Regions from separate parts of the Anaerosalibacter sp. Marseille-P3206 genome, predicted to be linked through region 1. Evidence: riboswitches for the same ligand, from Rfam matches in the RefSeq annotation. Region 1 holds a riboswitch; each other region holds the start of a gene.
The links. Region 1 has a riboswitch for cobalamin ahead of BQ9840_RS09070 (CGGC domain-containing protein). Riboswitches for the same ligand answer to the same signal wherever they lie in the genome.
Positions count from the first base shown of each region.

Region 2: another riboswitch for cobalamin. It lies ahead of BQ9840_RS06215 (cobyric acid synthase); the one in region 1 lies ahead of BQ9840_RS09070 (CGGC domain-containing protein).
Region 3: another riboswitch for cobalamin. It lies ahead of sucC (ADP-forming succinate--CoA ligase subunit beta); the one in region 1 lies ahead of BQ9840_RS09070 (CGGC domain-containing protein).
Region 4: another riboswitch for cobalamin. It lies ahead of BQ9840_RS06535 (sirohydrochlorin cobaltochelatase); the one in region 1 lies ahead of BQ9840_RS09070 (CGGC domain-containing protein).

Region 1 is NZ_FUHM01000002.1:1,619,452-1,625,028, forward strand. It holds gene BQ9840_RS09060 (S8 family serine peptidase) at 1-90, shown strand, start outside; gene BQ9840_RS09065 (caspase family protein) at 149-1,666, opposite strand; cobalamin riboswitch at 2,038-2,224, shown strand; gene BQ9840_RS09070 (CGGC domain-containing protein) at 2,338-2,658, shown strand; gene BQ9840_RS09075 (ABC transporter substrate-binding protein) at 2,680-3,702, shown strand; gene BQ9840_RS09080 (FecCD family ABC transporter permease) at 3,706-4,797, shown strand; gene BQ9840_RS09085 (ABC transporter ATP-binding protein) at 4,797-5,567, shown strand.
Region 2 is NZ_FUHM01000002.1:993,093-998,669, forward strand. It holds gene BQ9840_RS06205 (pyridoxal phosphate-dependent aminotransferase) at 1-47, opposite strand, end outside; gene cbiB (adenosylcobinamide-phosphate synthase CbiB) at 62-994, opposite strand; gene BQ9840_RS06215 (cobyric acid synthase) at 996-1,847, opposite strand; cobalamin riboswitch at 1,955-2,128, opposite strand; gene BQ9840_RS06220 (patatin-like phospholipase family protein) at 2,210-3,406, opposite strand; gene BQ9840_RS06225 (CapA family protein) at 3,439-4,473, opposite strand; gene BQ9840_RS06230 (dipeptidase) at 4,540-5,502, opposite strand.
Region 3 is NZ_FUHM01000002.1:2,266,113-2,271,689, reverse strand. It holds gene sucD (succinate--CoA ligase subunit alpha) at 1-850, opposite strand, end outside; gene sucC (ADP-forming succinate--CoA ligase subunit beta) at 864-2,024, opposite strand; cobalamin riboswitch at 2,145-2,323, opposite strand; cobalamin riboswitch at 2,444-2,635, opposite strand; gene pepF (oligoendopeptidase F) at 2,745-4,550, opposite strand; gene BQ9840_RS12190 (peptidoglycan D,D-transpeptidase FtsI family protein) at 4,588-5,577, opposite strand, start outside.
Region 4 is NZ_FUHM01000002.1:1,048,867-1,054,443, reverse strand. It holds gene BQ9840_RS06540 (SNF2 helicase associated domain-containing protein) at 1-2,425, shown strand, start outside; cobalamin riboswitch at 2,522-2,697, shown strand; gene BQ9840_RS06535 (sirohydrochlorin cobaltochelatase) at 2,808-3,578, shown strand; gene BQ9840_RS06530 (iron chelate uptake ABC transporter family permease subunit) at 3,600-3,812, shown strand; gene BQ9840_RS06525 (ABC transporter ATP-binding protein) at 3,838-4,674, shown strand; gene BQ9840_RS06520 (ABC transporter permease) at 4,676-5,410, shown strand; gene BQ9840_RS06515 (hypothetical protein) at 5,419-5,577, shown strand, end outside.

The DNA of each region.
Region 1 (5,577 bases):
GATATAGGAATTAATGAATTAAAAATAGTTCTTGTAGATATGGCAGGAAATATGGTGGAGGAAGTTATAACAATTGAAAGAACTGAATAAATAAACAAAGAAGAACTCATTTCTAATTAGAAATGAGTTCTTCTTTCGTTTCTGTGTTTTACTTATGTGTATTAATATAATAGTCATATATTGCATTTAAAAGGCTTTCAAATTCTTTAGTAGTTAAAGGTTCACTGTTAAATGCTACATAGTTTACATTAAAGTTTTCTTCTATTAAGTCTACTGTGAATTGTATTATTAGATTTCCATAAACACCATTTTTTTTGACCATCCCATTAAATTCGACTACATGTGTATCTTCATTGGAGTAGAAATATTCCCAAGCGGGATTATAAAAGTAGTTGTCAAAGGCCTCTCGTATAGTTGGATATGAATGATTAGTGAAATGGCCATTTTGAACAAAATCTAAACATGTATTTTCATAATCTATTATACCTTCTACTGTGAAAAAAGAGGCTAATACTTTATCTTTAAGTCTATGTCCTCTTTGTGAGTATATATTGTCTTCGATTACTATAGTATACTGGGAATTGTAATCATAGTTTTTTAAAGGAGTAATAGTAATGTTTTGTTCATCAGAGCTTATTTTAGCATCTGTTGGGAATTTATTGCCATTAGAATCTAATATATATATATTATCTTCCAATGCATCTTTATTTAATTTCATGTTAAATTTAATATTCCATGCCTTATTAAGAGGAATATCATAAGAGGTTTTCCAAGTAATTATATTTTCAGGAGAAGCTTTTTTTATAGTAGAGCCAATTATAAAGTTGTCACCAATAGGATATGTTTGGACATTACTTGTTCTTACGTTATTCATAGTATAGTAATAAATTTCTTGTAGAGTTACATTACCATCATAGTTACCATCAGCTAGAAAATTGCCATTATATCCATTGCCCATTACAAAAGCTCTAGTGAATTCTCCTCCCCACCCCCAACTATCTGAAAAATTATATTCATAGGAATATTGATTTATTGAAGCTGCTGTAATAACTTTGTATTTACTATCTGTTAAGTAGCTTCGGCTTTTTATTTTTGTAAAGGCATCTAAAATAGATTGATTATAATTTTTTAGATAATCTTCTTCTGTATAGTTGTTTTCAGACATTGTTCCAAAGCTCTTATTTATGAATCCTCCTGAGTGACAACTATCTAATATCACTACAATTGTCCCAGGTATATTTCTTAGTTCTTTTTCTAATTCATGAACGCTTAAACCATATTCATCTACTCCTATTAAATAGGATGTATTATTTGAAATATCATATGCACCGTGGCCTGAATAGTATAGGTAGGAAACATCTCTTGGTTTAGCGTCTTTAAATGCTTCTCTAATACTATTTATTATCTCATCTTTTGTTAAATTTTGATTCTTTATTATACTAGTGAAAGGTGTATTGTTTGTTCCAAAGTAATTAAAAGTAAGAGCATTTTCAACTCTTATTAAGTCGTTTGATGGACCATTGAGGTTTTCAGAAGTTTGATAATTACTATTACCTATTAGTAAAGCTCTGTAGGTTGGAGTTTCAATTCCATAGCTTACAGTTGGTACAAAACTAAGTAATAAAACAAATGCTAATATTGTAATTATAGTATTTTTTTTAATCAAATTATCTCCCCCTTGTATAAATATGTTTGCAGAATAATGTTATATTTATATATTCGATAAATAAAAAAAAACTCCTTCTATAAAGTAGGAGTTTTAATATGTAAAGGCAAGCTATAAGCTTGCCTCAGTTGTAGACAGAACTGCTATTAGTCTAAAGGTTGAGTGCTATGTCAACCTTCAAATATATAATATAAAAATATTAAAAACAATTCAATGATATATATTTGGCTAATGTTCATAGATTTGTTATGGAGACTAAATAAAACCATGCTGCGACATAAGGTGAGACAGTAGGGAAGGTTTTTTTGTCGCAAAACTTACGGTACTTGGGCTTGACAAATCTTTAACCACCTAGTAAAATTTAACTGTCAATTTAATAGTTTAAAATAGGTTCTATTAATTTTTAATTTGTAGATTAAAAGGGAAGTTGGGTGAAAATCCCACACGGTCCCGCCGCTGTAATAGAGTAGTTTTTTCAATATGCCACTGGGAAACTGGGAAGGCTGAAAAAACAATGAGGCTTAAGTCAGAACACCTGCCTATTTTATATTACTATACTTTACGGACGATAAAGGGGGTAAATAAAATGGTTTATAGACATTCTCTATGAGCAATCCTTTGTTGTGTGTATTAAAGGATTGTTTTTTTATTAAATTTAATTAGGGGGAAATATGAAAATAGCAATTGGAATATGTGAAAAAATTAATGGTATATGTACAACTATGGGATGTTTCAGGGCTTATAATAATAAAGAAAAACATTTTTCCCAATATAAGAATATAGATACTGAAATTATGTCTTTCTTTACTTGTGATATTTGCTCTAAAAATACTAAGGAAAATATAATAAATATAGCAGAAAAATTAAAAGAAAATGGAGTTGATAAACTTCATCTAGGAGTTTGTATAGTTAAATGTGAAGCTAATAGATTAGACGAAATAAAGGAGATTTTTGAATCAAAGGGTATTCAGATTATCGAAGGTACTCATTAAAACACATAAGGAGAGGATAGCATGAAAAAGTTTTTAAGTTTGTTTTTAGCTATAATTATGATTTTTGGAGTTACTGGATGTAGTAAGGAATCTGATGTTAAGGAAAATGTTTCTACAGTTGCTCAAGAGTCTATGGAAGAGTCAGAAAATAATAATGAATCTCACTATCCAGTAACTATAAAGACGTATAATTATTCTGCTGAACCTGTGGAGATTACATTTGAAAAGTCACCAGAAAGGGTTTTGGCTGTATATCAAAATTCTATTGAAACATTATTAGCATTAGGATTGGAAGATAGAATTGTTGCTACAGCTGGATTAGATCATGAAGTAAAAGACGAATACAAAGAAGCTTTTGAAAAAGTTAAATATTATGAAAATAGACCTACAAAAGAGGAAGTTCTTGCAATGGAACCTGACTTTATACTAAGCTGGTATTCTCTATTTGGTGAAAAGAATTTAGGAGATGTTGATTTTTGGCATGAAAGAGGGATTAACACCTATATGGCACAGAATAGTGGTGTTGTACAACCTAATTCCTTAGAAAACGAATATGAAGATATTTTAAATATGGGTAAAATTTTTGATGTTGAAGATAAAGCAAATGAAATAGTTAACAACATGAAAGATGAAATAGAAAAAGCTAAAAATTTTGCAAAAGATAAAGATCCAGTAAAAACTGTTATCTTAGAAATTGGTGGAGATAATGTATTTAGAATCTATGGAGAAGATAGTATAGGAGGAAATGTAGCTACTCAGGTTGGTGCAGATTTAGTTGCAAGGCAAAATGGAAATATTGGTGGAGAAGATTTAGTAAAACTTAATCCTGATGTAATTTTCACTGTTTATTATGGTGATGAAATAGATAGGGATACAGCTTTAAAAGCTATTACAGAAAATCCTGCTCTTTCTAGTATAGCAGCTATAAAAAATGAAAGGGTACATCCTATAATGTTAAGCGAAGTTTATGCTAGTGGTATTAGAACTTTAGATGGAATAATAACTATTAGCAAAGGTTTATATCCAGACCTTTATGAGGAGTAGAATATGGAACAGAAGAGTTTAGATAAGGATATTCAACAGGGATTATTTAAGGGAACACCTATATATATAGGTGTTTCTATTATACTTTTAGTTGCATTAGTATTTTCAATATTAATATCTGTAGCTATGGGGTCTGTTGATATATCATTTAAAGACATTTATAGGATTATATTTTATAAGACATTTTCTATAGGAAACCCAGATACTCTTCCTAGCGATGCAATTATAGATATTGTTTGGTTTATAAGACTTCCAAGGATTATTTTAGCTACTTGTGTTGGTATGGGATTATCAATATCAGGATTAATAATGCAAGCAGTTGTTAAAAATCCTTTAGCTGATCCATATATTTTAGGTGTATCATCTGGGGCATATTTAGGGACAACTTTAGCTATTATGTTGGGAGTGGGCATATCCCTTGGGTCCAATTATGTTGGGATATGTGCTTTTATAGGAGCTTTTGCCATATCCATTCTTGTAATAACTATGGCGAATATAAATGGTAGGGCTAATTCTACAAAATTATTATTATCTGGTATGGCCCTTAGTACCTTATGCTCAGCTTTTTCTAGCTTTATAGTATATTTTTGCAAGAACAAAGAGAAAATCAGGAGCATTACTTATTGGCTAATGGGTAGTTTGGCAGGTGCTAAATGGGAAAGTATAAAATTCATATTTCCTATAATAATAATTTCCACCATATTTTTTATAACTCAATATAGAACTTTAAACTTAATGCTTCTTGGTGATGAAGTTTCTATTACATTAGGAAAAGATTTGCACACATATCGTCAAGTTTATTTACTTGTAACTTCTTTAATCATAGGTTTAATAGTGTATTCATCAGGAATTATAGGTTTTGTAGGGTTAATAATTCCACATATTGTAAGAATATTATTCGGAACCGATCATAAAAAGATTATACCAATTACGGCTTTAATAGGTTCTATATTTTTAATATGGGCAGATGTTTTATCACGAATAATAATACCAGGTAGTGAGTTACCAATAGGTATACTGATATCTATGATAGGTACTCCAATTTTCATATATTTAATGATAAATAAATCATATGGTTTTGGAGGTGGAAGGTGATGGAAGTTTGCTCTGAGGAATTAGTTGTTTTTTTAGGTGGAAAACAAATACTAAAGGATTTAAGTATCAATATCTCTAATAATGAATTTGTAGGAATAATTGGTCCTAACGGTAGTGGTAAAAGTACATTGTTAAGATGTCTATATCGTACATTAAAACCTAAAAAAGGTACTATATTTATAGATAATAAAGATATAGAGGATCTTTCATTAAAAGAAACTGCAAAAAAGATCGCAGTAGTTTCTCAGCATAATGAATTAGATTTTGATTTTTCAGTATTGGATATGGTTTTAATAGGAAGATCTCCTCATAAAAGATTTTTAGAAAGGGACAACCATAAGGATTATAGAATAGCTTTAAGTTCTTTGGAAAAGGTAGGAATGGAGGATTTTGCACATAGAGATTATAATAGTTTATCTGGTGGAGAAAAACAAAGAGTAATTTTGGCAAGAGCATTAGCTCAAGATACTGAATGTTTGATTCTAGATGAACCTACAAATCACCTAGATATAAAATATCAACTTCAGTTTATGTCTATTGCAAAAAGTCTAAATATTACGGTTATATCAGCTATTCATGATTTAAATATAGCTGTACTATATTGCGATAAAATATATGCAATGAAAGATGGGCAAATTGTAGATTATGGTGTTCCAAAGGAAGTATTAACTAAAAAATTAATAAAGGAACTATATGATGTTGATTCAGAAATAATTTTGAACAAGGAAAACAAGATTATGAGTATAGCTTTTAAACCATTTCATATTTAAACTATTTTCT
Region 2 (5,577 bases), 630 kb from region 1:
CCCTTATAAAAATCTCTATATGAAATCAAATCTCCACCATGTTTCATCTACTCACCTACTTTCAAACTACAATAAATAAAATTAACCAAATAGCAATAAATAATATTTCCGTTCTATACATAATATCAATAGTTTTTTTAATATCTTCTCTTTCTATAGTTCTTTTTTTATCTCCAATAGTTGGCTTTTCAACTAATTTTCCAAAGTAGTAGCTACTACCTCCCAACTGAATATTTAATAGTCCTGCCACTGCTCCTTCTGGATAGGCACTATTAGGACTCTTATGATTTTTTCTATCTCGTATCATTATTTTAAAACCATTTTTTACATCATACTTAAATATTGATGAAATACACATTAAAACTCCTGTGATCCTTGCAGGTATATAATTAAAAATATCGTCATTTATTGCGGGGAAAAAACCTAAATCAATGTACTTATCATTTTTGTATCCAAGCATGGAATCCATAGTGTTAACTATCTTGTACATCATTCCTCCAGGAGAACCAAATAGCAAAATATAAAATAGTGGAGCAATAACTCCATCAGAGGTATTCTCTGCAACAGTTTCAACATCTGCACTTACTATTTCACCTTCATTTAGCTTTGTTGTATCTCTTCCCACTATATAAGATAATTTCACCCTAGCATCCTCTATACCATTGGAAAAAGCATGATATACCTTCATAGCCTCTTTATGAAGGCATCTAGCTGCTATACATGTATACATTAGATAAGTATTTACAATATGATAAGCCACATCATATTGCTTTAGCCATTTAAGTAATACAAAGGGAATAGAAAAGGATATAAACATATTGAAAACAACTATTATAAATCCACCAAATTTTAGTCCCTTTCTACTTTTAAAAACCTTTCTTACTAATTTATCTTCCTGTGAAATAATATTGCCCATTAACTTCACAGGATGAGGAAAGCTATAGGGGTCCCCAATTAAAAAATCTAATACCACTGCCAAAAGTAAATCTACCATATTATTCACCTACATTTATGTCTAATAATGAATAAATATATTCCATATCCATATTTTCTCTAACTACCTTTGCTAATTTCTTGATTTGTTCTATCTTTTCCATTTCATCTTGAGCACTACTATTACATTTCTTTTCATAATCAGTTAAACTATCTTCGTCTTCTAATTCTATATGAACATATGGGATAGTTCCAACTACGGGAATATCAAGTAATTCTTCTATCATGTCTATTCCTGATTGTAAAAGAGATATATCTCCTCTAAATTTATTTATCACTAAACCTTTAATTCTCTTTCTTTCTTCTTCCTCTAAAAGCATTACTGTTCCATAAAGGGATGCAAACACCCCTCCCCTATCAATATCTGCTATTAAAAGCACAGGAGAGTTTGCCATTTCAGCCATTCCCATATTCACAATATCATTTTCTTTTAGATTGATTTCAGCAGGACTACCAGCTCCTTCTATGACTACTACATCATATTCACTTTCCACTTCCTCAAATGTTTCTAATATCATGGGTCTTAAACTTGTTTTAAATTTAAAATACTCTACTGCATCCATATTTTCAGATAATTTCCCTTTTAAATAAACTAAACTAGACCTATCACCAGTAGGCTTTAATAAAATTGGGTTCATCCTAGGATCTGGCTTTAGTCCTGCAGCTGTAGCTTGTAATGCTTGTGCTGTACTTATTTCTAATCCATCTTCAGTAATATAAGATTTAGATGACATATTTTGAGCTTTAAATGGAAATACACTTAAATTATCTTCTACAAAAATTCTACATAGAGCTGTACAAAGCATACTCTTACCTGCAGAAGAAGTAGTTCCCTGTACCATAATACTACTCATGACTTCACCTCCAAATTTAAAAAAAGAACTTCTCTCGAAGTTCTCTTGTCATAAAAGTTCATATTTTTCATTTGTGAACCAATCAACAAGCACTGTCTTTCCCTCCGAAAGATGGCTTTTGTTCAGGCAGGTTTCCTGACTCATGGCTCAATCCTCCTTCCTCCTTCCCAGCAATAGCCAGTGGATATGGAATTCGTCACCATTCACAGTAGCGGGGGCTGTAGTGGGTTTTAACCACTTTCCCTTTTAACCCATAGGGCACCTAAACTCTTATTCTATTTTCTATTCCATGATATCATTTTTTTAGATTTTATGTCAAATAGAAAATAGTGAGTCAGGGGACCGTCCCTTGACTCACTAACTCAAAATAAAATATCTGCAATATTTAATATTGTCTCATCTTTGTTTAATACAGAAAGAAAATCTACCTTATTTACTAACTTAGTTAAAAAACCATTTTCCCTTTTTAGTTCATCACATTCATGTTTTTCTAATACTAAATTTAAAAATTCATCGAAACTATATATTTTAAATCTTTCCACCTCATATTTTTCTGCTAAATGTTCAAGAAATCTAATAGCAATATCTTCATAGTCATTCCCCTTATTAGTACCAACTAATGTACTTATTTTAGGTATTATATATTCAAATATTGCCCTCTTATAAGGTACGCCTTCTATTCCTAAAGTTTTTCCAACTTGAAGAATCTTTTCTTCTCCAAAACTTAAGAACTTATTTATGAAATAATCTTCATCCCTTTTCCCTTCGATATAATACTTATATCCCTTCAAACCTCTAAGTGCTTTCAATCCATCATAGTAGCCAAGTTCCATATCCCTTATAGCAGTTTGACTTTCAAATTCTAAGGTCTTACCCAAATCATCTACAGGGGAAATATATATTACATTTAATCCCTTATCATCTATCTTTTTTAATCTACCTGGCCCATGAGTTCTAACAGCAATTATATCTTTATAACCTTTGTGAGAAAGTAAATTTATAGGTAGATTGTTATAAAGTCCACCGTCTATAAATTTCTTACCATCAATTTTTTCACTCTTAAAAGCAGGAAAGTTTGCACTTGCTATTATATAGTCAATTAATTTTCCCTCTGGAATATCTTCTATATATAATTCCAAAGGCTTTAAGTCTGTAAGAGAAACTGTTACTATTGCAAAATCCTTTCTAGATTCTCTAACCTTTTCTTCATCTATTACTTCATTTAATAATTCTCTTAGTGGAGTTATATCTAATCCCTTATCATCTAATACAGATTTTACTTTTCCAGCTAAATTTTTAATGTCTTCTTTTCCTAACTTACCTTTTTTTATCTTTTCAATTTCTTCATCACTAGCAGCTATAACTCTTGAATATGTCATATTTGACCAAAGTTCAACTGCCTTTTCGTATCCACCTTGGACTAACATAGCCCCATTCAATGCTCCAACGGATGTACCAGCAATCCCACCAATTTCAATGCCCATCTCCATTATAGCCTTATATGCTCCGATATGATATGCTCCTTTTGCTCCTCCACCTTCTAATACGAGACCATACATATAATTACCCCCAATATTATTTGAGTTATATACTAATTTATCTCCATAAAACCTTTACCATTTACCTTACTCCCAAAAGGTTTAGACAATTTATTTATATTATTAATAGCTTCTGCTTTTTCCTTTCCTTCTAAAGGTATTGGCCTTCCATTTATAATCTTACATGGTATTACATTTATACTCTGAATCTCTTTGTCTACTATGGTTACTTGACTAATCATAGTATTAGTGCCTGCTTTGCTTGCTGAATTAAATATAAAATTGCCTAGACTATAGAATATCGGCTTTCCATTGTACACTTCTATTCCCTGCAATACATGAGGATGGTGTCCCATTACTATATCAGCTCCACAATCTATGGCTTTCTTAGCCACATTGATTTCCTGTTTTCTAGGAGTAGTTATCCTCTCTACTCCCCAATGAATAGATAGAATAACAATATCAGCTTCCTTTTTCATCTCAGCTATTTTCTTTGTCATTTCGCCTACATAATAATCATAACCACTTACAAGTCCTGATCTTTCGCTAGTTGCGTACCATTTCATATCAGGAATAACCCTTGAAAAAGATAGTATTCCAATTTTAACTCCCTTTTCTTCGATTATAACTCCCTCTATTGCTTCCTTCTTATTTTTACCAGCACCAGTATATTTAATATTGTATTTATCTAAGCATTTCAATGTATCCATTAGTCCACTATAACCATAATCCAAAATATGATTGTTTGCCAAAGTAACAACATCAACACCTGATTCAGCCATTCCCTTTATTGAATTAGGATTGGATCTAAAGTTGAATTGTTTGTTAGGCCACTTTTTCCCTCTAGTAGTCACACTAGTTTCTAGGTTTAAAATAGTTAAATCATCTTCATTAAAATAACAATTCACTTTATCAAAAGGATAGTTGATGCCATATTTACTAATATGTTTTTTTAAAGCTCCATCAAAGCAAGTATCTCCAGCTAATGAAATAACTACTTTTTCATTTTCCTCTTTGGCTTCATCAGCAATACATATATTTGAAAAAACAATTATAAAAACTAATAATAAAATAATAAACTTCCTCACAATTTTTCCTCCTTAGCATATTGTATACAATTATATAATACACTAAAGAATTATGAAATATAAGGATTATTTAAGTATATTTTCTAAAACACCTAAAAAGTTCTCTCCTAATACTTTTTTGATTGTTGTTTCACTATATCCTCTTTTAATAAGTTCATTTGTTACAATTGTTGCTTTGCTACAGTCTTCTAAACCTTTCAATTTTGGTGATCCCAAATAACCATTAAAATCAAATCCTAAACCCACATGATCTTCTCCTGCTACATCTAATAAATATTCCATATGATTCATGTAAGTATCTATTGAAACTTCTCCTTTTTCCTTGTCACCAGTAAAATAAGTATTAACCCCTATAACACCACCAGTATCTGCAATAGCCTTTATTTGATCATCACTTAAATTTCTCACATGATTATATAGTGCCTTAGCATTTGAATGAGAGGCGATAACAGGAGTTTTGGCGATTTTCATTATATCCCAAAATCCTTCCTCATTTAAGTGAGACACATCTATTATAATACCTAAATTTTCCATCTCAACTATTAGTTCTTTTCCAAGTTTACTTAATCCCCCTGTCTCCCAACTACCCGATGCAAAATAGTTTCTCCAATTCCATGTAAGTATAGCACTTCTAAGACCAAGCTCATAAAATGTTCTAAGTAATACTATTTCATTGCTTATAGGCTCCATACCTTCCATAGAAAGAACTACCCCAATTTTGTTTTCCTTTAATGCTTTATGTAAATCCTCTTTATTGTAAATAAGTATAGCTTCATCATTATTATCTAATTGTTTTTTTAATTCTGATACCTCGATTAATGCTTCCTTCAAGGACCCTTCAGGATGTAAATTTTCAAACAAATTTACAACTACTATATTTACCCCTCCCTCTTTTAAAAGAGGCATATGATAGGCGTTAAATATTTCTTCATCTTTATTTCCTTCCATCTTGTTTTTTAAAATATGAAGTGGTATATCTGAATGTGCATCTACTACTATAGAACTATTGTGCAAATCTAAATAATCCATTACTATCCCTCCAAAATTTTATGGTTACTTATATACTAACTCATTTCAGACACTATTTGAAGTTGAAATTACAAT
Region 3 (5,577 bases), 650 kb from region 1:
GAGTGTCTCCTATTGTGGCACATGTATCAGCTACTTCTATTCCACATTTCTTCATCATTCTTATTTTTTCATCTGCTGTTCCCTTGCCTCCTGAAATAATTGCTCCAGCATGGCCCATACGCTTACCTTTTGGTGCTGTGGCACCAGCTATAAATCCTACTACAGGTTTTGACATGTTTTCTTTGATCCATAGCGCTGCTTCTTCCTCTGCAGTACCTCCTATTTCACCAATCATAATAACTGCATTGGTATCTTCATCTTCATTGAATGCCTTTAAAACATCTATAAAATTCGTTCCATTTATGGGATCTCCACCAATACCAACAGCTGCAGACTGTCCAATTCCCTTTTGGCTTAATTGATAAACAGCTTCATAAGTCAAGGTTCCAGAACGTGATACTATCCCTACATGACCTCTTTTGTGAATATATCCAGGCATTATTCCAATTTTACATTCCTCTGGTATAACTATTCCCGGACAATTAGGCCCTATTAAACGAGTTTTCTTTCCTTCCATATATCTCTTAACTTTTACCATATCCTGCACTGGTATATGTTCAGTAATACAAACAACCATATCCAACTTAGCATCAACTGCTTCAATTATTGCATCTGGAGCCCAAGGAGCAGGAACATAAATAACAGAAACGCTTGCATTAGTTTCTTCTACAGCTTCTTTAACCGTATTAAACACTGGAACTCCTTGTACTTTTGTTCCACCCTTACCTGGAGTAACACCACCTACTATTTTTGTTCCATAATCCAACATTTCCTTTGTATGAAAACTAGCAGTTGAACCAGTTATCCCCTGTACAATTACCAATGTATCCTTATTAACCCATATACTCATAAAAATTCCCTCCTCACTTTACTAATTCAACAATTTTCTTAGCACCTTCACCCATTGAATTTGCAGTAACAATATTTAATCCTGAATTGTTAAGTATTTCTATTCCTTCATCAACATTAGTACCTTCCAATCTAACTACAATAGGCACTTTGACCTTTATATCCTTGCAAGCTTCAACAATCCCATTTGCAATTACATCACATTTGATAATTCCTCCAAAGATATTAACAAATATTCCATTTACGCGTTTATCTGAAAGAATAATCTTAAACGCCGCTTTAACATTTTCCTCTGTGGCACCACCACCAACATCTAGGAAATTTGCTGGTTCTCCACCATAATATTTTATAATATCCATTGTTGACATTGCTAAACCTGCGCCATTTACCAGACAACCAATATTGCCATCTAGTGATACATAAGAAAGATCATATTTTGAAGCTTCAATTTCTTTTTCATCTTCCTCTTCTAAATCTCTATAATCTAATATATCTTTATTACGATACAACCCATTGGAATCAAAATTCATTTTCGCATCTAATGCCATTACTCTTCCATCTTCAGTAACTACTAGAGGATTAATTTCTGCAATAGTACAATCTTTATCTACAAAACAACGATACAAATTTAGTAACAACTCTACAAATTGCTGCATAAGCTCTTTAGAAATATTAATATTAAAACCAATGCGACGTGCTTGAAAAGGAGTCAATCCAATAACAGGATCTATTATTTCTTTGTATATCTTATCTGGCATCTCTTTAGCTACATTTTCAATCTCGGTTCCTCCCTCTTCAGATGCAATTAAAACAATCCTAGATGTGCCTCTATCCAAAGTAAGTCCTATATAATATTCTTTTTTTATATCGCAGCCTTCTTCGATCAATAGTCGTGTTACCTCTTTGCCTTCAGGTCCTGTTTGGTGAGTAACTAGTTTTTTCCCTAATAGTTCATTTGCATGAAGCATTACATCATCAATACTCTTTGCTATTTTTACTCCTCCAGCTTTTCCTCTACCACCTGCATGAATCTGTGCTTTTACAACTGCTACATCGCTTTCTATTCTCCATGCCGCCTTAAAAGCTTCTTCAGGAGTAAATATTACTTGCCCCCTTGGAACCTGTATCCCATATTCATTTAATATTTCCTTTGCTTGGTATTCATGAATATTCATATTAATCCTCCATTCCTTTTAATTTTCACACAAAAAAACCTTTCTAAAGGCAGAAAGGCATAATTAACAAGTAGATAACTCTACTAATTTAATAACACCTCCTCATCCTCGTGAGTAATAAACAGCATTGCTACTATTGGCAGGTCTCCTGACTTAAGAATAACGAATCTTTCACCTTCCCATGCTCATGCACAGTGGTTTTGATAAGCTTCTATCTATTACAGTGGCGGGACCGTGTCGGAATTTCACCAAACTTCCCTTTTAAGTATTTTTATTACACCAATAGCCTCTTATTTAATTTTGTATCAAAAAATATAAAAAACCGTTAAATTTTTAACGGCAGAAAAATACACAAATATATAAACTTTATATATAAACACAAAGTCCTACAACATATTGTTACTATTTTTCCCACCGAAAAATGCAAACTGTTTATAAGCAGGTCTCCGGGCTTAGTATATGTTTATCGCCTTCCCAGAAAAATCCAGTGGCATATTGATAAACACTCTTCAATCATAATGAAGAAATACTTACCGTAGCGGGGGCTGCGTGGGCTTTTCACCCAACTTCCCTATTAATTATATAAATAAACTTATAAACATAACGGTATTTAATTTTCATATAACTATTTCACTAACCAACTCTAGTTTATGCTAAATAAATCACTTTGTCAATATTATAATTATTTTGAAAAAGGAGACCTAATGGTCTCCTTTTATACTAAATTAATTTATCCATTTCATCAACTAACTTACCAAATAATTTCAACGCCTTATCTATTGGTTCGCTAGTAGTCATATCTACTCCTGCTCTCTTAAGTACATTTATTGCATAATCTGAATCTCCGCTACTTAAAAACTCTATATATCTATCTACAGCTTCACTACCTTCTTTTAGTATTTTCTCTGATAGCGAAATTGCAGATGAAAAACCAGTTGCATATTGGAACACATAGTAATTGTAATAAAAATGAGGTATTCTAGCCCATTCCATTGCTATTTCATCGTCAATTACCATATCAGGACCATAGTATTTTTCATTTAATTTTTTATAACTATCACATAAGTAATCTGCTGTTAGTGCGCCTCCATTTTCAACATATTCATGGATATCTCTTTCAAATTCTGCAAACATAGCTTGCCTATAAATAGTACCTTTAAATTGGTCTAAATAATGATTTAGTAAATACAATTTTTCACTATTATCTTTTGCATTTTTAAGCATATGATCCATCAAAAGAGCTTCATTAGTAGTAGAAGCTATCTCGGCTAAAAATATACTATATCCTCCATAAATATATGGTTGATTCTTTCTTGTAAAATAGCTATGAATAGAATGTCCCATTTCATGAGCAATTGTAAATACATTGTCAAGAGTTTCATGATAGTTTAATAGTACAAAAGGTTTAGAATCATATGTCCCAAAAGAATAAGCTCCACTTCTTTTACCTCTGTTTTCATACACATCAATCCATCTATTGTTGAATCCTTCTTTTAATACTTCTAAATAATTCTCTCCTAGAGGATGTAGTCCTTCTATGATTACCTCTTGTGCCTTTTCATAAGGAACTTTTATATCAGTATCTTTAACTATAGGAGTATATATATCATACATGTGAAGTTCATCTACTCCTAATGCTCTTTTACGAATACTGATATATTTATGCATTGCATCTAAATTGTTATTTATTGAATTAAGTAAATTATCATATACAGATACAGGTATATTGTTTTCATCTAAAGATGCTTCTATACTTGAGTTATAATTTCTTGCCTTAGCATAAAAAATATTTTTCTTAACACAACCATTTAATGTAGAAGCAAAAGTATTTTTAAAGTTTCCATAGGTATGATATAGATTTTCATAAGCATCTTTTCTCACCCTTCTATCTTTGCTTTCCATAAATGGTATAAAGTTTCCATGAGTTATTTCTACTTCATTTCCATTTTCATCTACAATACTTGGGAATTTAATATCTGCGTTATTTAACATTGAAAAAGTATTTTGTGGTGATTCACTTACTTCTGACATTTGAGCTAATAGGGCTTCTTCTCTTTGAGATAATACATGTTCTTTTTTTCTTAAGATTGTATCTAAGAAATGTCTATATACTTCTAAATCCTTTTGCTCATTTATATACTTTTCCATTTCACTTTCATCTAGAGAAAGTATTTCTGGTACTATAAAAGAAGTTTTCTCTTGTACCAAAGCTGCCAAACCCATAGCCCTGTCTGTAAGGGCTTGATAAGTACTGTTTCTACTATCTTCATCAGATCTCATTCTTGCATACACCAATACATTGTAAGATAGTCTATATAATTCATCTTTTAACACCAAAACATCTAATAAATTCTTACTACTTTCTACTGTTTTTCCACTGTAAACTTCAATTTCATTTGCTAAAGTTTTTACCTTTTCAAAATCCTTTTCCCATAATTCATTATTTGCATACATTGACTCTAAATCCCATTTATACTTTACAGGGATCTCTTCTCTTTCTAATAAACCTGTTTTTTCAATATCCATAATAATTCCTCCCTATATAAATAAAATTTAATTAAAATTATTTTATCCTATTTAAAGCTTCAATCATAAGTTTTCTAGCTATAGGCGCTGCACTCTTACCACCTGTAGTCCCATCTTCTTCTAAAATAACACTTATGGCATACTTAGGATTATCTGCTGGTGCAAATCCTATAAACCAAGCATGAGTCTTGCCAGATGCATTTTCAGCAGTTCCTGTTTTTCCAGCTACTTTTATGTTTTTTATCCTAGCATTTGTACCTGTTCCCCTTTTTACTACCTCTACCATCATATCCTTTAGCTCATTTGCCACTAAACTATTTGTAACTGTAGAAATCGTCTCAGTATAATTAGTTTTTATTACCTTTCCATCAGGAGATATAATCTCCTTAACTAATATTGGCTTTACCATATCTCCACCATTGCTTATAGCTGAGGCAACAAGGGCCATATTCAATGGTGTAACAAGTACTTTCCCTTGACCAATGCTAGATGCTGCTAAATCAGTTTTGCCCATACCTTCCTTATATGGAAATGAAGATTTTTTTACAGGTAAATCAAATGGTATTTGATTGTTTAACATAAACTTCTCAGAAACTTCACCAAGCTTATTTTTCCCAACTTGAATACCCATTTGTGCAAAATATGAGTTACACGATTTAACCAATGCTTCTTCTAAATCCAATTTTCCATGAGCCTTTCCACCATAGTCCTTTAATTTATACCCATCTATCTTGATTGAACCACTACAATCATAATTTGTTTCTACATTTGGTGTTTCTAGACTGGCAACTGAAGTAACAACTTTAAAGGTAGAACCAGGTGCATAAAGTCCACTAGTTGCCCTATTTATAAAAGGACTATCAGGATTTTCGACCAACCTTTTCCAGTCTTCCTTAAGTGTACTAGAATTAAAAGTTGGTTGACTAGCCATTGCATAAACTTCTCCTGTTTGAGGATTCATCAATACAATGGCCCCTTTTTTACCTTTCAACAGTCCATTTGCCATCTCCTGTAAACCATGATCTAG
Region 4 (5,577 bases), 570 kb from region 1:
ACTATCTATAAATATTAGTGAGGACGATAATGATTTACTATTCAAAATAGACTATGAATCACAAATGGTTCCTATTATTTCGAATGGAATGTACTTTTTTAATAATGGTATGATTTATAAGATTTCTGATGAACAAAGGAAAAAAATAATACCACTATATAATGAAGTAATAAGAAGTAATGGAGGAGTATTGAAAGTACCTTTGAAGCATAGGGAATCTTTTATTTCAGAAGTGCTCCCAAAGGTGAAAGATATAGCAGAATTGAAGTTATCTGATTCTATTAATGAGGCAATATATAGTCCTGAATTTATAGGTGAAATATACCTAGATAGAAAAGACAATACGATTACTGGAAAGCTTAGTTTCATATATGATGATATAAATATTAATCCTTTTAGTTCTGATGATAGCAATTTAACTAGAAAAGATAAAATACTTCTTCGGGATGTACAAAAGGAAAGGGCAATTCTTAAAGAATTAGAGGAAAGTGCTTTTAAAGTTATAGATGGTGAAATTTATATGGATGAAGAAGAAAAGATATATGATTTTGTCTTTGAAACTATACCTGAATTACAGAGTTTATGCAATATTTATTATTCGGAAAGTTTTAAGGATATGACATTTAGAAAGTCCTCATATATTAGTGGAGGAATTCAGCTTAATGAAGAAACAGATATGTTGGATTTCGATTTTGAAACAGATGATATAGATATGAATGAGCTGGGAGATATATTTAATGCCATAAAAGAAAAGAAACGATATTTTAGATTAAAAGATGGCTCATTTTTACCTCTTGATAATAGTGAATTAGAGTATATGGGGGAGATTTTGGATTATCTAAATGTAAGTAATGATGAATTAGCAAATGGAAGTGTTTCAATACCTAAGTTTAGGGCAGCTTATTTAGATAATTATTTAAAGGATAGACAGATTAATTTTATTAAAAAGAATTTAAGCTTTAAGAAATTAATAAATGATATAAATGAACCTGAAGATATGGATTTTGAAATTCCAGTAGGGCTAGAAGGAGTTCTTAGAGATTACCAAAGATTTGGTTTTAAGTGGTTAAAGGTACTATCTAATTATGGATTTGGTGGAATTTTAGCTGATGATATGGGATTAGGAAAGACTCTTGAAGTTATTACATTTTTATTATCTGAAGTTGAAGAAAATGGCTCAAGGCCTTCATTGGTTGTAGCACCTAGTTCAGTAATATACAATTGGGAATCTGAAATAGAAAAGTTTGCACCCAAACTTAAAGTATTGGTAGTGTCAGGTAGCAAAAGTGAAAGAACTCAAATGGTTAAGGATATGGAGAATTATGATGTTGTTGTTACCTCTTATCCACTTATTAGAAAGGATTTAGAACTTTACAAGGATTTTTCTTTTAGATATGTTGTATTAGATGAGGCTCAACATATTAAGAATCCTAAGTCATTAAATGCCAGAACAGTAAAGAGAATAAAGGCGAAGAATTATTTTGCTCTAACAGGAACACCAATGGAGAATTCTCTTACAGAACTTTGGTCTATATTTGATTATCTTATGCCTGGATATTTACTTTCCCATGGGAAATTTATTGAAAAGTACGAAAAGCCTATTGTAAGAGACAAAGATGGAAGTGCACTTAGGGATTTAAACAATCATATAAGGCCATTTATTTTGAGAAGGCTTAAAAAAGATGTACTAAAAGAACTTCCAGATAAGATAGAACAACAAATTGTAGTAGATATGACGGTAGAGCAAAGAAAAATTTACCTTGCTTATTTACAAGCTATAAAAGGAGAAATTGAAGAAGAAATAAATGTTAGTGGTTTTAATAGAAGTCAAATAAAGATACTAGCAGGTCTTACAAGATTAAGACAAATTTGTTGTCATCCGGGAATGTTTATTGAAAATTATAGTGCTAGTAGTGGGAAACTTGATTCACTAGAAGAGATATTAGTTGATGCTATTGAAAGTGGACATAGGATATTGTTGTTTTCTCAATTTACTAGTATGTTACACCTTATAAAAGATGTGTTGGCAAAAAATCATATTGAATATATGTATTTAGATGGTTCTACTGATGTTAAGGAAAGAGGTAAGTTAGTAAAAGACTTCAATGGAGGAAAGGGAGATGTGTTTTTAATTTCGCTAAAAGCTGGAGGTACTGGTCTTAATTTAACAGGAGCAGATATGGTTATTCATTTTGACCCTTGGTGGAATCCTGCTGTTGAAGATCAAGCTACAGATAGAGCTTATAGAATTGGTCAGAAGAATACAGTTCAAGTGATTAAACTTATAACCAAGGGGACTATTGAGGAAAAGATATTTAAACTTCAAGAATCAAAAAAAGAAATGATAGACAAGGTAATAACAGAAGGAGAAACTTTGGTATCAAAATTAAGTGAAGAGGAAATAAAATATTTATTTGATATATAGGGAATTAAATGTAGGTTTTCTACCATTGTCAAAAAAAACACAAAAATTAATTGAACAAAAAAATCTTATATGATAATATATAAATGGATAAAATCGAATAATGAAAAAGTATGAGGTTCATTTGATTAAAAGGGAAATCGGTTAAAATCCGATACAGCCCCCGCTACTGTAAGTGTGATGAAATCAACTTGTTGCCACTGGCTTAACTGGGAAGGCGTTGAGAGTAGGATGAAACACAAGTCAGGAGACCTGCCTATTGCTTTTTTAGTAAACCTTCGGAGGGAAGTCGTTACTTGTTTTTATTGTGTATTTATGTCAAAAAATACCCTAACCTGAAGGTTAGGGCTTTTTTATTTTTAAAATCAAACTACGGAGGGATAAGATGAAAAAGGGAATTCTTGTTGTTAGCTTTGGAACTACTTATGAGGATACTAGGAAGAAATGTATTGAAAGTGTAGAGAATAGGATTAGAGATGAATTTAAAGACTGCGATGTGAGGAGGGCTTTTACATCTCAGATGGTTATAAATATTCTTAAAAAAAGAGACAAGCTTGTTATTGATAATGTAGCTGAAGCTTTGGACAAGTTGAAGGAAGATGAATTTGACGAGATATATGTACAATCTCTTCATATAATACCTGGGCATGAATATGAGAAGATGCAAAAACAAATTGCTGACTTTAAAGAGAATAGCAGTATAGATATTAAAGTTGGGAAACCATTATTGTCTGATGATAGGGATTATGAAAGAGTAGTGGAAGCACTTAATATTGGGAAAATTAGTGATGATGAAGCAGTGATATTTATGGGTCATGGAACTGACCATGTGAGTGATGAGTCTTATTCTATACTTGAAGAAAAGTTAAGAGAAAAGAATATTGAAAATGCTTATATTGCTACAGTGGAAGGAAGTAAAACTATTATGGATATAGTTCCTATTTTGAAAGAAAAGAATATTAAAAAGATTGTTTTGAAACCATTTATGCTCGTGGCAGGGGATCATGCAACTAATGATATGGCTGGAGATGAGGAAGATTCTTGGAAGAGTATTCTTTTAAGTGAAGGATTTGAAGTAGAAACTTATCTTAATGGTTTAGGGGAAAATGAAGCTGTACAAGAAATATTTGTTTCTCATTTGAAGGATATGATTTAAGCAATTCTGCCAGAAGAGATATTGTTTCCATATGCTGCAGTTGGAATTGTGTTGGTAATGCTTTTACCAAGCAAATTAAATATTTTGATGTTGGGAGATGAAGTGGCTACTGGCCTTGGTCTTAATGTTGAGAGGACTAGATTTATGTTTATTATTCTTTCATCTTTACTTGCAGGAAGTGCAGTTAGTGTGGTAGGTCTTTATTTTATACCCGAAAAGGTGAGGAGATGTTAATTAATAAAGGATGGATGTGATTTGTTTGATTGAAATAGATGGTGTGACTAAAAAGTTTGGGGATTTTACTGCTGTAGGAAATGTGAGCTTAACGATTAAAGAGGGAGAATTTTTAGGCCTTCTTGGACCCAATGGAGCAGGTAAAAGTACCCTTATCAATATGCTTACAGGATTATTAAAACCTACAACAGGGGTATTGAGAATAGATGGACAAGTTATGTCTAGGGATAATATGCAAATAAAAAAGAGATTAGGGGTTGTTCCCCAATATACCAATTTAGACAAAGAACTAACAGCATATGAGAATCTAGTTTTTGCTGCTAAACTATTCAAAATAAAGGACTATAAAGATTTAATAGATGAACTTCTTGTTGCTATGGAGTTAGAAGAACATAGAGATAAAAAGGCTATGAATCTTTCTGGAGGAATGCAGAGAAGACTTATGATAGCTAAGGCTTTAATTAACGATCCAGATGTTGTTTTTCTTGACGAGCCTACTGTGGGGATTGATTTAAATGGTAGAAGGAAGATATGGGATATATTGAAATATATGAAGACATTAGGTAAGACCATACTTCTTACGACTCATTATATTGAAGAAGCAGATTATCTTTGCAATCAAGTTTGCTTGATAAATGAGGGAAAAATATTCAAAAAGGATACTCCTGATAGGTTTAAAGAAGATTTAGGTATTTACACTGTTGAATATTTTGACAATGAAATGAAGACTAATTATGCATATTTTAAGGAGAAGGAAGAAGCAGAAAAGTATATTTCAAATGTTGAGAGTATTTCATGTACTATTAGAAAAACAACTTTGGAAGATGTTTTCTATAACTTTACGAATAGGAAGGTAGTATAATATGGAAGTTTTTACTGTGTTGTGGAGAGAGTTTATATTTTTTAAAAGAAGATTTTTTAAGATTACAAGTTCAGCTATTATGACTCCACTTTTGTATTTAATTGCATTTGGATGGGGATTAGGTAAGGATATAGTTATAGAAGGTGCAACTTATATGCATTTTATAATACCAGGAATTATTGCTCTTACAACTATGAATACAAGTTTTAATGCTATATCTGTTAGGATTAATATTTCTAAATTATATGAAAAAAGTTTTGAATATTATTTGACTTCCCCGGTGAATATGAAGTTGCTAGCTTTAGGACATATTCTGGCTGGCACCTTTAGAGGGATGTATGCATCTGGCCTTATATTATTGATATCATATTTGTTTGGAATAAAGATACATATTGATTTTTATTTTGTTTTAATATGTTTTTTAAATAGTTTTTTGTTTGCAGCTTTTGGATATGGTGCTGCTCTTTCAATTGAAAGTCACTACGATATGAGTAGGTTTACTACTTATGTTATGACTCCTATGTCATTTTTATGTGGTACTTTCTTTTCATTGAAGAACTTACCTCCTCTTGTGAAAGGTGTAATTGGAGTATTGCCCCTTTCACATACATCCCAATCCCTAAGGGATATTGTGTTGAAAGGGCAGTTTGACCATAAATCAATATTAGTACTTTTGATTTATTCAGTAGTGTTTTATTTGTGGGGTATAGCTATGAGCTATAGAGAAGTAAAGTAAAACAATTTATGATAAGGAATGTTTTAAGTGAAAAAGACAAGGTTTTTAGTATGGAAAAAATAATAGAAGAAGATCCAGATTTTATATTTGTTCAAGCTATGGGAAAAGTAGATAAGCTTGAACAGAGATTGAAAAAGGATGTAGAATCTAATTCAGCTTGGAGTTCA